4 regions of the Aeribacillus sp. FSL M8-0254 genome follow, and region 4 is predicted to be linked to each of the others. Evidence: riboswitches for the same ligand, from Rfam matches in the RefSeq annotation. Region 4 holds a riboswitch; each other region holds the start of a gene.
What was found. A riboswitch is a leader RNA that binds a small molecule or an ion and turns the genes downstream of it on or off. The one in region 4 is predicted to bind thiamine pyrophosphate.
Positions count from the first base shown of each region.

Region 1 (3,213 bases), 590 kb from region 4:
CTCCAATAATTCCTCCTGGAACAAACAACTCTGCAATTATAAGCAGAACCCCAAGCACGAACAAAACAACCGTTTCCAATCCCGCAAGCCCTGCAATAAAATGACCGAAGAAAAACAAAAACAGTGCCAATAGTCCAATAAAACCAGGAATGCCAAACCCAGGAGTGTACAATTCTAACACAAACCCTAAACCGCTAATCGTTAATAATATCGGAATGGTATACATGTTTGTTACAAAACGGGCTATTTTTTCAGCAAACGTCTCCTCAGTCTCTTGGATTTTTGCACCTTCCATTCCGATCGATTTCAAAAGCTCTGCCCGGCTTTTGGCGATGCCTTCACCATACCCGACTTCCATCGCTTGTTTTGCTGTTAATGTTAGTAATTCTCCTTTTTCTGCACCATATTCGGGCATATCCAAGCTGCTGTCAACCATCGCCTCAGCGAACATAGGGTCTCTGCCATGAAGCTCAGCAGCATTTCTCATCTCTGCTTTCCAAAACGATTGCACTTTTACTTCTGCAGCATTGCCATTGGAGTCAATGACAGCCGCTGACCCAATGGTACCGCCAGGATGGTAATATATTTGATCAGCCCTTAATGCTATATAAGCCCCTGCGGAAATCGCATGTTTATTGACATAAGCGATTGTTTTGATATCTGTATCCATAATCATTTTGCCTATTTCTATCGCTGCCTCTAAAGCACCTCCAGGAGTGTTCAATTCAAAAACAATGACATCCGCCTTTTCTTTTTCCGCCTCCTGGATGGATCGTTTAATAAAATGCACCAATCCTTTTTCAATTGTATTTTCAATCGGAATAAAATAAACGGTTTTCCCTTCAGCTGATTTGGCATCAAAAGACGCACAAATAATCGACAAGATGAGCAGCAGAGCGCAAATAGCGAAAAACTTATTGTTTGATTTCAGGCCTCTCCCCCCTTATTTTTTGCCTAATATTATTACGGACAATTGTGCAGAAAGTTTCAAAAATCAACAATTCTACAAACATCATGAAACGAAAAAATATTTTCATTATTTTTCATATTATGTTACTATTAAAAAAAATATATAACCATCTACTAGGGGTGTCCAATTAGCTGGACTGAGAGAAGAACGCGCCTGAAGTTCTTCAACCCTTTGAACCTGATCTGGATGATGCCAGCGTAGGGAAGTAGGTAGCGGGAGTATTTGTATTGCCTTCTTTTTCTATATTGAATTGATCGGGTTCGTGCTAAAGCGAACCCGTTTTTATTTTTCACATCCCATCTCCCCTCCTATTTTTCTATGCACATCTTCAGATAAAAAAATGGAGGAGGAGAAAAATGAAACATTATTTCGAAAACATGCAGTTTCCAGCAAGCAAAAAAATTTATGTGACTGGGTCAAGACCCGATATTCGGGTTCCGATGAGGGAAATTCAATTAACTCCCACGAAAACGGAAGCGGGAACGTTTGAAAATGAACCTGTAAAGGTTTATGACACGAGCGGTCCCTATACAGATCCTGATTTTCAGGCAGATATTCATAAAGGTTTGCCGGCTGTGCGCAAACAGTGGATTTTAGACCGTCATGATGTTGTAGAATATGATGGGCGCCAGGTAAAGCCTGAAGATAATGGATTTCGCAATTGGGAAGATCACAATATTGCCACACCTTTTCATCGAAAGCCTTTCAAAGCAAAAAAAGGTGCTGTCGTTACACAAATGCACTATGCAAAAAAGGGGATCATCACCCCAGAGATGGAGTTTGTGGCGATTCGTGAAAACATGGATCCTGAATTCGTTCGTCAAGAAGTCGCTGCCGGCAGGGCCATTATTCCGTCCAACATTAATCACCCGGAAAGTGAACCGATGATCATCGGCCGGAACTTTCATGTAAAAATTAATGCCAACATTGGCAATTCAGCTGTAACATCGTCAATCGAAGAAGAAGTTGAGAAGATGCTTTGGGCCATCCGCTGGGGCGCTGACACAATTATGGACCTGTCAACAGGAAAAAATATTCATGCAACAAGAGAATTTATCATCCGCAACTCGCCCGTGCCGGTTGGAACCGTCCCGATTTACCAAGCGCTCGAAAAAGTAAATGGCGTTGCTGAAGAGTTAACATGGGAAATTTACCGTGATACATTAATTGAGCAAGCAGAACAAGGGGTCGATTATTTTACTATACATGCCGGCGTGCTGCTTCGCTATATCCCTTTGACCGTCAAACGGACGACCGGAATCGTATCCCGCGGCGGTTCGATCATGGCGCAGTGGTGTATGGCGCATCATCAAGAAAACTTTTTATACACTCATTTTGAAGAGATTTGCGAAATTTTAAAAACATATGATATTGCCGTTTCATTAGGTGACGGCTTGCGTCCCGGATCTATTCGAGATGCCAATGATGAAGCGCAATTTGCCGAATTGAAAACGCTCGGTGAATTGACGGAAATCGCCTGGAAACATGATGTCCAAGTCATGATCGAAGGCCCTGGGCACATTCCGATGCATAAAATTAAAGAAAATGTTGATTTAGAAAATGAAATTTGCAAAGGGGCTCCTTTTTATACCCTCGGTCCATTAACAACCGATATTGCTCCCGGCTATGATCATATTACGTCAGCCATTGGGGCAGCCATGATCGGCTGGTACGGAACGGCCATGCTATGTTATGTAACTCCGAAAGAGCATTTAGGCCTTCCCAATAAAGAGGATGTGCGCCAAGGTGTTGTTGCTTATAAAATTGCAGCCCATGCCGCAGATTTGGCAAAAGGGCATCCAGGCGCCCAAATAAGGGATGATGCTTTATCAAAAGCCCGTTTTGAATTCCGCTGGAACGACCAATTTAATCTTTCTCTCGATCCTGAACGGGCACGCGAATATCATGACGAAACTTTGCCGGCAGAAGGAGCGAAAATTGCCCATTTTTGTTCTATGTGCGGTCCAAAATTTTGCTCGATGAAAATTTCCCACAATTTAAGAAAAATGGCCGGTTCAAGTGATTCTGATTTCGTTCAGGAAGGTTTGAGGCAAAAAGCAAAAGAATTTATAGAGGGCGGGTCATCCCTTTATCGATAAATAATTTTCAAACTAATGGGGCTATCCAGAAAGTCAAAATCCATTGAAAACGAAACATCATAAACATTGATATATCAACGTTTCTAAAACATTAAAGGGGCGTCTATAAGCCGGAAAATCGACTTATTAGACAGCCCCTATTCA
Region 1 is NZ_JBBOZY010000001.1:2,658,395-2,661,607, forward strand. It holds gene NSQ44_RS12925 (NfeD family protein) at 1-883, opposite strand, end outside; TPP riboswitch at 1,076-1,191, shown strand; gene thiC (phosphomethylpyrimidine synthase ThiC) at 1,327-3,069, shown strand; gene NSQ44_RS12935 (MGDG synthase family glycosyltransferase) at 3,207-3,213, opposite strand, start outside.
Region 1: it holds a riboswitch for thiamine pyrophosphate, as region 4 does, so the genes downstream of both, thiC (phosphomethylpyrimidine synthase ThiC) here and thiT (energy-coupled thiamine transporter ThiT) in region 4, are expected to answer to the same signal.

Region 2 (3,213 bases), 1.8 Mb from region 4:
AGCGGAAGAACACGGGATTACGCAACCGATCTTTGTTGACAACGAACATAAATTAACCGATGCTTTTGAAAATCAATATGTACCTGCATATTATGTTTTTGACAAAAACGGCATTCTTCGCCACTTCCAAGCAGGAGGAAGCGGAATGAAAATGCTGGAAAAACGTGTTAATCGGGTGTTAGCGGAAACAGAAAACGCTGAATGATTCAACCATCTGCAAAACATTGCAGGTGGTTTTTCATTTTAGAAATACCTTTCCGGCTTTGAAAGGACTTGTTTTTATTGCTTCGAAGCTTTCAAAAGATAAGCATCTCCATTTACCATTCATCTGACATCCTTTTTCCAGCTCTCAATCCTAAAGAAATGATTCACATTCCAAATCACAACATGCTATAATAAATGATGCTAGTTTGAACAAAAAGGAGCATAGGTGGATGGCAAAACAATCACAAACTTTTTCCATTATGAATCTATTAAAGGTGCTTTTGGCTGTCATCGTTATCCTTTTCCTATTTTATTTGCTTGCGTTTAACGACGTCGTCGTGCGTTTTATATCTCTGCTATTAAATGGATGTTTAGTTGTTCTCGCCTTCCTTGTCTATCGGAAAATAGACTATATGATAAAGATGAAAGAAGAACGAAAAGAGCCTATTCAAACCGAAAAGCTGCCTGATGAAACAGAAATGGCGCGAAAAGAACAGCAATTAAATAAACTGGAGCTTGATAAAACGCAATTGTTGGAGGAGCTATTAACAAAAGCCGGTATCGAAGAGGAAGAAAAACAAAAGTACCGAGCCAAAATTAGAGAAAAAGAGGATGAAGCTTCAAAGCTTCAACAAGAGCTGGCATTCATGAAAGGCCGGATTGCCAACTTGATTTTAAAAAGAGATCCTGAGATCGAGCGGATTGTCCTGCTGCTTGATGCGGATTTTATATTAAATCATTCGTTAGTGGAAATTAATCAAAGGTTTCAGGAAATTAGCGGCAGTTTTTCTGAACAATCCATCGAGCATTTGAAAAAGGCTAATTATATTGATCAACATTTGCAATTTACTCGAATTGGTTATCGTGAATTATTAAAGACAGCAAAAAGGATCAATTAACCGTTAGCTTGTATTTTTCTATATTTTATGATTTAATGAAATTAAATGAAAATTTCATAATATTAACATACCACTAGGGGAGCCGAAAGGCTGAGAAAGGCGTGTGCCTTGACCCTTTGAACCTGATCTAGATCATACTAGCGTAGGGAAGTGGTGCAGTAATATCGAAACCTGTCTATGGGTTTTGTATATACTTGCCCGTTCCCTTATATTGGGAACGGGCTTTTTGCATTACAAGACTGGTTGGCAAACCATTTTTCAAAACAAAATGTTAAGAAAGGGGAGACAACGTGTTACAAACGCTATTTCAGCAAATTGATGAAAGGGAAGAAGAACTTCTGAATCTTCTAAAAACACTCGTATCGTTTGAAACGCCGAGCCCTCCGGCAAGAAATGCAAAAGAGGCTCAAAAGTATGTCGCCTCATATTTGGAAGACATCGGCTTTTCCATTGATCAATGGGATTTATATGAACAAGATCCAGTCGTAGTAGGAACGAAAAAAGGAAAAGATCCAGAATATTACCACAGTTTAATTATTAACGGGCATATTGATGTCGCTTCAATCGAAGAGGGAGAAGAATGGCTAACGCCTCCTTTTGAGGCAACGGTTAAAGGGGATTACATATACGGACGCGGTGTAGCGGATATGAAAGGGGGAATGGCTGCCAGTCTGTTTGCATTAAAGCTGCTGCAAGAAAACGGCATTGAGCCGGGAGGGGATATCATTTTTCAGTCCGTCGTCGGTGAAGAAGTAGGCGAAGCAGGAACAAAATCGTGCTGCGACCGGGGATATCGAGCTGATTTTGCCATCGTTGTCGATTCAAGCAACTGTGAAATACAAGGGCAAGGCGGGGTGATCACGGGCTGGATTACGATTGAAAGCCCCGAGACATTTCACGATGGCACGAGAAGACAAATGATTCATGCCGGCGGGAAGCTTTTTGGGGCAAGCGCGATTGAAAAAATGATGAAAATTATTGAAGGACTGCGAGAGCTTGAACAGCATTGGGCAGTGATGAAAACGAGCAAAGGCTTTCCGCCTGGTTCTGCCACAATTAATCCTGCAGTGATTGAAGGTGGAAGGCACGCCGCTTTTGTGGCCGATAAATGTTCCCTTTGGATTACCGTTCACTATTACCCGGAAGAGCATTATGTAGAGGTGATCCGGGAAATTGAAGAACATATCCATCATGTTGCAATGGCTGATCCATGGCTTCGGAAATATCCTCCGAAATTTAAATGGGGCGGCACATCGATGATTGAAGATCGAGGAGAAATTTTCCCAGCTTTTTCATATGACGAACATTCACTCGGAGTGAAAACATTACAAAAAGCACATAAACTGGCATTTAATGAGGAAGCAAAGCTGACGATGTCCCCTACTGTGACAGACGGCGGCTGGCTGAGTGAAGCGGGAATTCCCGTCGTTTTATATGGACCGGGCACGCTTGAAGATGCACACTCGGTGAATGAAAAGCTGTCCATCCCCCAATTAAAAACATTTACAAAATCGCTGATCGCGTTTTTATTTGATTGGTATCAGAAAAAACGATGACAATTACAAAAGCTGCGAAAGGGGTAATTCAAATGTTTACAGACCGATTGTATAAAACTGCAAAACCGATTTGGGAAGCGAGTTACCATCATCCGTTTGTTCAAGGAATCGGCAATGGGACGCTGGATATCGACAAATTTCGCTTTTTTATGGAGCAGGATTATCTTTATTTAATCGAATACTGCCGCCTGTTTGCCCTTGGAAGCTTAAAGGCTCACAATCTTCAAACAATGACAGTTTTTGCTGATCTTCTACATTCGACGTTAAAAGTGGAAATGGATTTGCATCGTCAATACGCTGAAAGAATAGGAATAGAGAAGGAAAAATTAGAACAAGTTCAGCCTGCTGCTACAACCGTTGCATATACGAGCTATATGTTAAATGTGTCGCAGCGAGGATCATTGGCAGAACTGGTTGCCGCAGTCCTTCCATGTACATGGAGCTATTATGAAATCGGCACACGCTTACATGAGATTCCTGGTGCCAGTGAACATGAGTTTTACGGCGAGTGGGTAAAAATGTACGCATCAACAGAATTCGGTGAATTGGCAAAA
Region 2 is NZ_JBBOZY010000001.1:1,446,653-1,449,865, forward strand. It holds gene NSQ44_RS07040 (TlpA family protein disulfide reductase) at 1-205, shown strand, start outside; gene NSQ44_RS07045 (hypothetical protein) at 435-1,103, shown strand; TPP riboswitch at 1,169-1,269, shown strand; gene NSQ44_RS07050 (acetylornithine deacetylase) at 1,394-2,659, shown strand; gene tenA (thiaminase II) at 2,692-3,213, shown strand, end outside.
Region 2: it holds a riboswitch for thiamine pyrophosphate, as region 4 does, so the genes downstream of both, NSQ44_RS07050 (acetylornithine deacetylase) here and thiT (energy-coupled thiamine transporter ThiT) in region 4, are expected to answer to the same signal.

Region 3 (3,213 bases), 2.1 Mb from region 4:
AGCTTGTAATCGGCGCTAGAAGAATGCCGTTTCGATAATGGCCGGTCGCAAAAAAGATTCCCTCATGCTCCGGGTGCTCGGCAAAATACGGCCAGCCGTCAGCTGTTTGCGGCCTGAGCGACGACCAAGCACTAACGACCGGTTCAGACCCGATTTCTGGCATAATTTTCTGAACCTTTATCATTAATTCGGATACTCCTTTGACTGTCGGATGCGTATCCCAGTCGTTTTCATAAGAAGTTGCTCCAATAATAACGGTGCCGTCTTTTTTCGGTACGATATAACAGTGCTCGTAAAACACTGTTTTGTTGATCACCAGTTTTTTCGGTTTTACGGCTAAGCATTCTCCTTTAACGGGCTTCATTGGATTTCTCAGCCCCAGCTTTTCAAAGAAAAAGCCACTCCAAACTCCGCTTGAAACGACGACTTTTCCACATATAAAAACTCCTTGGGAAGTGACAAGCTTGAATGCTTTTCCCTCTTTAATCACGTCGAAAACAGGACATTGTTCAAAAATAGATGCACCATATTTTCTAGCGCCTTTCGCATATGCGCAGCAAACAGATGAACCTTTCACTTGGCCGTCATGCTTAAGCCAAAGAGCTCCCGCAATGTCTTCAGAAACATGTGGCTCATTTGCCAGTACGTTTTCCCTTGAATGCCATTCTAGTTCATTCTCATCTGCAAGCGATTGCAGAAAGCGGCCTTCTTCCTCAGTAAATGCAAGCCGATACATGCCTTCCTGCACAAGCTCAATATCCACACCAGATTGCTCCAATAATTCTTTTGCAAGGCTCGGATATAAATTTCGGCTCTCTAAGCATAGCTCAAAAAATATGTCTCTTTTTTCATTTTCAGAATGGGCACCCAGCATTCCTGCTGCAGCGGATGTCGCTTTACCTCCGATTTCGCCGCTTTCAAACACGGCGGTCTTCAGCCCTGCTTTTGATAGCTCATAGGCGATCCCTTGGCCGATGACCCCTCCCCCGATGATTCCAACATCAAAAACGTTCATTTTAAAAAGTTTCTCCTTTCCTGAAAAGTTTGGCAGCGCTCTCTGGATCTTTTGAAGAAAAGATATAGGACATAACGGCAATACCGCTTGCTTTTTTTTCTAAAACTTTTTGCATATTATCAGGCGTGATCCCACCAATGGCGATAATGGGAATATTGACGTGTCCAACAATTTTTCCGAGCAAATCTGTTCCCTTTGCCGGAAGTCCTTTTTTACTGTTCGTTTCAAAAACGTTTCCGAAAAAACAATAGTCTGCTCCGTCTTTTTCTGCTTTTACCGCTTCATCTAATGAATGGACGCTGACGCCTGCTTTTATTTGCGGAAAAGCGCTTTTCACTTTTTTTACCGGCAGGCCGGTTCCCGGAAGATGAACATTTTGAATGCCTGTTAGGAGCGCAACATCGAGCCGATCGTTGATAACAAGCTGTTCTCTCCTTATCCCGTTTGCCAAAAGCTGTTCTACGAGATGAATGATCTCACATGGTCTTTTATTTTTTTCTCGTATATGAACGTAATCAACATGATCTGATATGGACAAAATTATGCGTATTAGCTCGTTAACTGTTTTTGTTCCGTCTGTTACGGCATGAAGCTCCAACATTGTACATTCCTTTCATGAGAAAGACGCTCACACTCGTCTTTCAAGGTTCAAAACTGGAAAGCAGCTGTCCAAGGGTGAGACTGGAAACAATAAAAAACCACCTTCCTTGCTGGAAAGTGGTAATGGAATATCAGACACATGTTTCAAATTCCCACTTCCCTACGCTGGCATCATCCAGATCAGGTTCAAAGGGTCTTAAAGTCAACACTTTAATCTCAGCCTTTCCAAAGGCTCCCCTAGTGGATGCTTATTAAATTTTCATACTAATTTCATGCTATCACAATTTGTTTTGTTTGCAAATATTATTTGCTAAATTCCAGCTCATCTTTTAACTCATTTACATATTTGCGGGAACCCGTTACAATCAAGCGGTCCCCTTTTTTCAATTCGGTATCGCCGTGAGGTACAATGGAATCTTCACCTCGAAAAATCCGGACAAAGATACAATCTCCCGTAAACGGAAAGTATCGAAGCTTCATTCCATCATATTTTCGGTTATTCATATTAATTTGATAAAGAGAGTTGTCTTGGTTTGTTAAGATCCGCATAACGCCAGGCGATTCGATCAAAGCCCTGAGCAGCGTTTTTGTTGACAGCATGACGGAAAATACGCTGATCCCCTTTTCTTTTAATGCTTGATCCAACTCCGGGGAAGAAATGGAGGCGATGACCTGTTCTACGCCGCATTCTTTTGCATATGTCGCAATTTCCGCATTTCTTTCTTCATCCCCAGTAGCCACTATTACTATATCAGCTTCCATTATGTGGTGTTCATTCAATGATTCTATCGAATAGTCTTTCAATACTTCAATTTTAAACACCGATTGAGCAGTCCCGTTTTCAATTTTGTCTTGCTGTGTATGATATACGGTTGCTTCATACAAATTTTTATCCAATTCCCTTGTGACTGGAAGGGTCATTTGATTTGCACCAATAAAAGCAATTTTCTTTTTTGGCTGCACCGCCATTTTTTTAGGGAATAATTTTTTAAATCCTATCGGCGTGATAATGCTTGTTAACACGGCAACTACTATTAATGCGTCAGCCATTTGCTTATCAATCAGTTCGATTCGCTGTCCAATTTCCGCTGCCGCAATAACTAATGATAAAGTGGCAGTCAACAAGAACGCCGCCGCAATCGTTGTTTTCGTATCATACCATTTTCTCAGCACAAAAACGGGAATAAACTTTGAGATCAAGAGGGCGAGAAATAACAAAGTAATTAACAAAAGAAGGTTCGGATCTTTGATCAATTCCCATAAATCCAATTCCACCCCTACCATGACAAAAAAGATCGGGATTAAAAAACCGTATCCAAACGAATCTAGCTTTTGCACCAAGTCTGAATTAGGCGATAAAAGCGAGACTAAAACTCCCGCAAGGAAGGCGCCTAAAATATTTTCTGCCCCAAGCGTTTCCGATAAACTGACAAGCACTATTATTAACGTAAAAACCGCCCTTGTTCCAATTTGGACCGTTCCTTTTGACATCGATTTAATAAAGGATCGACTTTTAAACCTTTTGCCAATGAAGTAAAGCAGTACGCCTGCTGCAAACAAAAGAAGCAGAAACCACGTATTGCTTTCTCCTTCGCTGT
Region 3 is NZ_JBBOZY010000001.1:1,111,940-1,115,152, reverse strand. It holds gene thiO (glycine oxidase ThiO) at 1-1,015, opposite strand, end outside; gene tenI (thiazole tautomerase TenI) at 1,017-1,616, opposite strand; TPP riboswitch at 1,756-1,864, opposite strand; gene NSQ44_RS05480 (monovalent cation:proton antiporter family protein) at 1,919-3,213, opposite strand, start outside.
Region 3: it holds a riboswitch for thiamine pyrophosphate, as region 4 does, so the genes downstream of both, tenI (thiazole tautomerase TenI) here and thiT (energy-coupled thiamine transporter ThiT) in region 4, are expected to answer to the same signal.

Region 4 (3,213 bases):
AAGACCGTAACCCCAAAACCAGCCTCCCTCAATTTTTTTACTAATTCAGAATTTTTATCCATTAAATTCACATTGTATGTTACATATCCAAAAGCCAGCTTTTTCTCCAGTTCACCGCCCAACAACAGCCCTGCACCAAAACCGATAATATATGCACTAATATTGTAAATATTAGATAAATCTTGAAAAACTATTCCTAAAGCGACAATATAAATCGCTGCTTCTAGCAAACCTATACCAGCAGCAGCCTTTGTTTGATTTTTCACTAACAAAATAGTTCGGATCGTCAATACTGGTACATACAATAATTGCAGCAAAAAAATAAAAATTGCTTGTAGAAACATGTTGCCTAGACACTCCTTTGTTCCATCATACTATAAATTATTTTCGAAAAGAAAGAGCTATCATAAACTCAAAATCTGAGATTTGAAACTACATTTTTACAATTCATCTTGATCTGTTATTATGCTTCAAAACTTCCTTTTTCATGCGAATAGGCTGGCGCTTGAAATACATCGCTGTTCTCCATACCCACTCCAACGGACCTAATTGAAAATATTTAAACCAAATATGGCTGATGATAAGCTGCACGGCAAAAATTGCGAGTGCAAGCCAAAAACCGGCGAAGGGGTATACTTTACCGTACAATCCCAATCCGTAATGATAAAAAATATATGTACAAATAACAGATTGCATGATGTAATTTGTCAATGACATGCGTCCAACAGGCGCAATCTTCTTAACAATTTGCCGGCAGATTGGGTGAAAATATAAAAATATGAGAGAGGTCACATAAAACAACATGAGAAATGGTGCACCGAACACCATGTAAAAACTATTTTCAGCGGTGACCGCAAAAATATTTAACGGAAGCCCAATGATAAGCCCGAAAAACCAGATGGCTGTTAATAACCTTCGATGCTTCTCCGGTTCTTGAAAAAGCTTTTGTTTCGCAAATATCATGCCAACTAAAAACATGCTGATATATGGGATCATGTTTAATAAATAGACAAGCGGTTGAAAAGGCCACATGCCAGACATAGACATGTAAAAAAGCCGATCATGAATACGCTGATGGAAAATATCAGTAAAACTTCCGTTTTGATATGAATGGATTGCGTTTCTTGCCTCCTCTTCCAGTAAGGCAGCCTGCTCTCTTTTTTGGACTAAAGCATCCTCACCATTGGATACAGCCGTCATCAAACCAATAAGGAGCAAATATAAACTAAATAAACATACAGTCCATACCAAAAGGATTTTCCAGGAACACTTCCGGAAAAAAAGGAGAAGAAACCCCAGCACAGCATAATCCATTAAAATGTCTCCATCCCAGATGAAAAATGAATGAATTAGTCCAAATACAAAAAGCACCACCAGTCTGCGTATATATATAGAAACAAAGTTCCTGCCGTTTCCTAAAGCCCGTTCCTCCATGATGATGATTCCAAATCCGAACAATAATGAGAACATTGTAATAAACTTCATTTGTACAAATATATCCAAAATATTTTTCGTTAGAAAATCCCATGTTCTCCATGTTTCAGTAAAAAAATTTTCGCTGCCTATTTGGTATAAATATACATCTGGATAGCTGAAATGCGCCATATTCACAAGTAAAATTCCAAATATCGCAGCCCCCCGCACCACATCCACTACTTCATAACGCTCACGATTAAGATTCAAATCAAAACCCCCATTCTGAAAAAAGTTCTTATTATAAACGCCCTTTTTTCATTATTTTTTGTCCAAAGGCTGCATTTCAGCTTTATCGTGTTTAAATATTTGAATATAGCGAAAAAAGAATGACAATTTTCTTATAGTCTATTATGATAGACATAAGATTCGAATATCAACAGATCCACAAGGGGAGCTATATGCTGAGAGTGGACGGGTATTTCGTCCAGACCCTTTGAACCTGTTAGTTAATGCTAGCGTAGGGATGTGGAAGTAACTGATCCATGATACAGCCTTTTTCCCCCTTATGGATATTTGTTGATAGCAAATAATATACAGGGGGTTTTATTTTTGGAAAAAAATCGTTTATTACTATTAATAGAAGCAGCAATCTTTGCAGCATTGGCAGTTATACTTGATCTTCTCCCTTCCATTCAATTATCATCAGCCATTTCTATATCCATTGCCATGGTGCCTGTACTCATATTATCGTTTCGATCCGGTGCAAAGATTGGCTTCATTTCCGGCCTTTTATGGGGATTATTGCAAATTGTATTAGGTGATGCATACATCCTGACGCCTGTTCAAGGTTTCATCGACTATTTCCTAGCTTTTTCCTTTATCGGTTTAGCCGGTCTTTTCAGTAAAACTATCCAAAATAAGCTGAAAGATGGAAAGAAAAGCTCTGCTCTTGTTTTCATCATCTTTGGCATCTTCATCGGAGCTTTTGCACGTTATTTTTGGCATTTTATCAGCGGTGTCTTTTTCTTCGGAGAATATGCACCAGAAGGAATGTCAGCGGTCGTTTATTCTTTGATCGTAAACGGCATTACGATGATAGGAGCCTTTGTATTATGCGCTGTCGTTACTGTTATTCTCATTATGGCGGCGCCAAGATTGGTTGTAAAATAAACAAAATCATCCTCTGCAAAACATGCAGAGGATTATTTTGTTTATAGGGTAAATACTTTCGTTTCAACAGTGTATTTTTTTAATTTTTCACGGCTTACATGAAAACCGATCCCCGGGCTATCAGGCAAGGCAATTTTTCCATTATAAACCGATATTTCCGGTTCAATAATATCTTCTTCCCAATACTTAGATGAACTGGATATATCTCCTGGCAGTGTGAATTGTTCAAGTGTCGCTAGGGATATATTATGGGCCCGTCCAATCCCTGATTCAAGCATCCCTCCGCACCAAACTGGAACATTTTGCTCTTTGCAAAAATCATGGATTTTTTTTGCTTCTGTCAAACCGCCAACACGGCCGATTTTTATATTCATAATTTTGCAGCTTCGAAGTTCAACAGCCTTTCGAGCATCTTCTAAGGAACAAATACTTTCATCTAAACAGATCGGTGTTTCCAATTCTTTTTGAAGTTTGCTATGATCCACAATATCATCGTGCGCAAGAGGCTGCTCAATCATCATTAATTGAAACTCATCCAATTGTTTTAGATGATTTATATCTTTTAATGTATAGGCACTGTTCGCATCAGCCATTAAATCCAAGTTCGGAAAATGCTTCCGTATTTCC
Region 4 is NZ_JBBOZY010000001.1:3,248,624-3,251,836, forward strand. It holds gene NSQ44_RS15800 (DUF2179 domain-containing protein) at 1-344, opposite strand, end outside; gene NSQ44_RS15805 (DUF418 domain-containing protein) at 448-1,683, opposite strand; TPP riboswitch at 1,854-1,957, shown strand; gene thiT (energy-coupled thiamine transporter ThiT) at 2,026-2,586, shown strand; gene menC (o-succinylbenzoate synthase) at 2,628-3,213, opposite strand, start outside.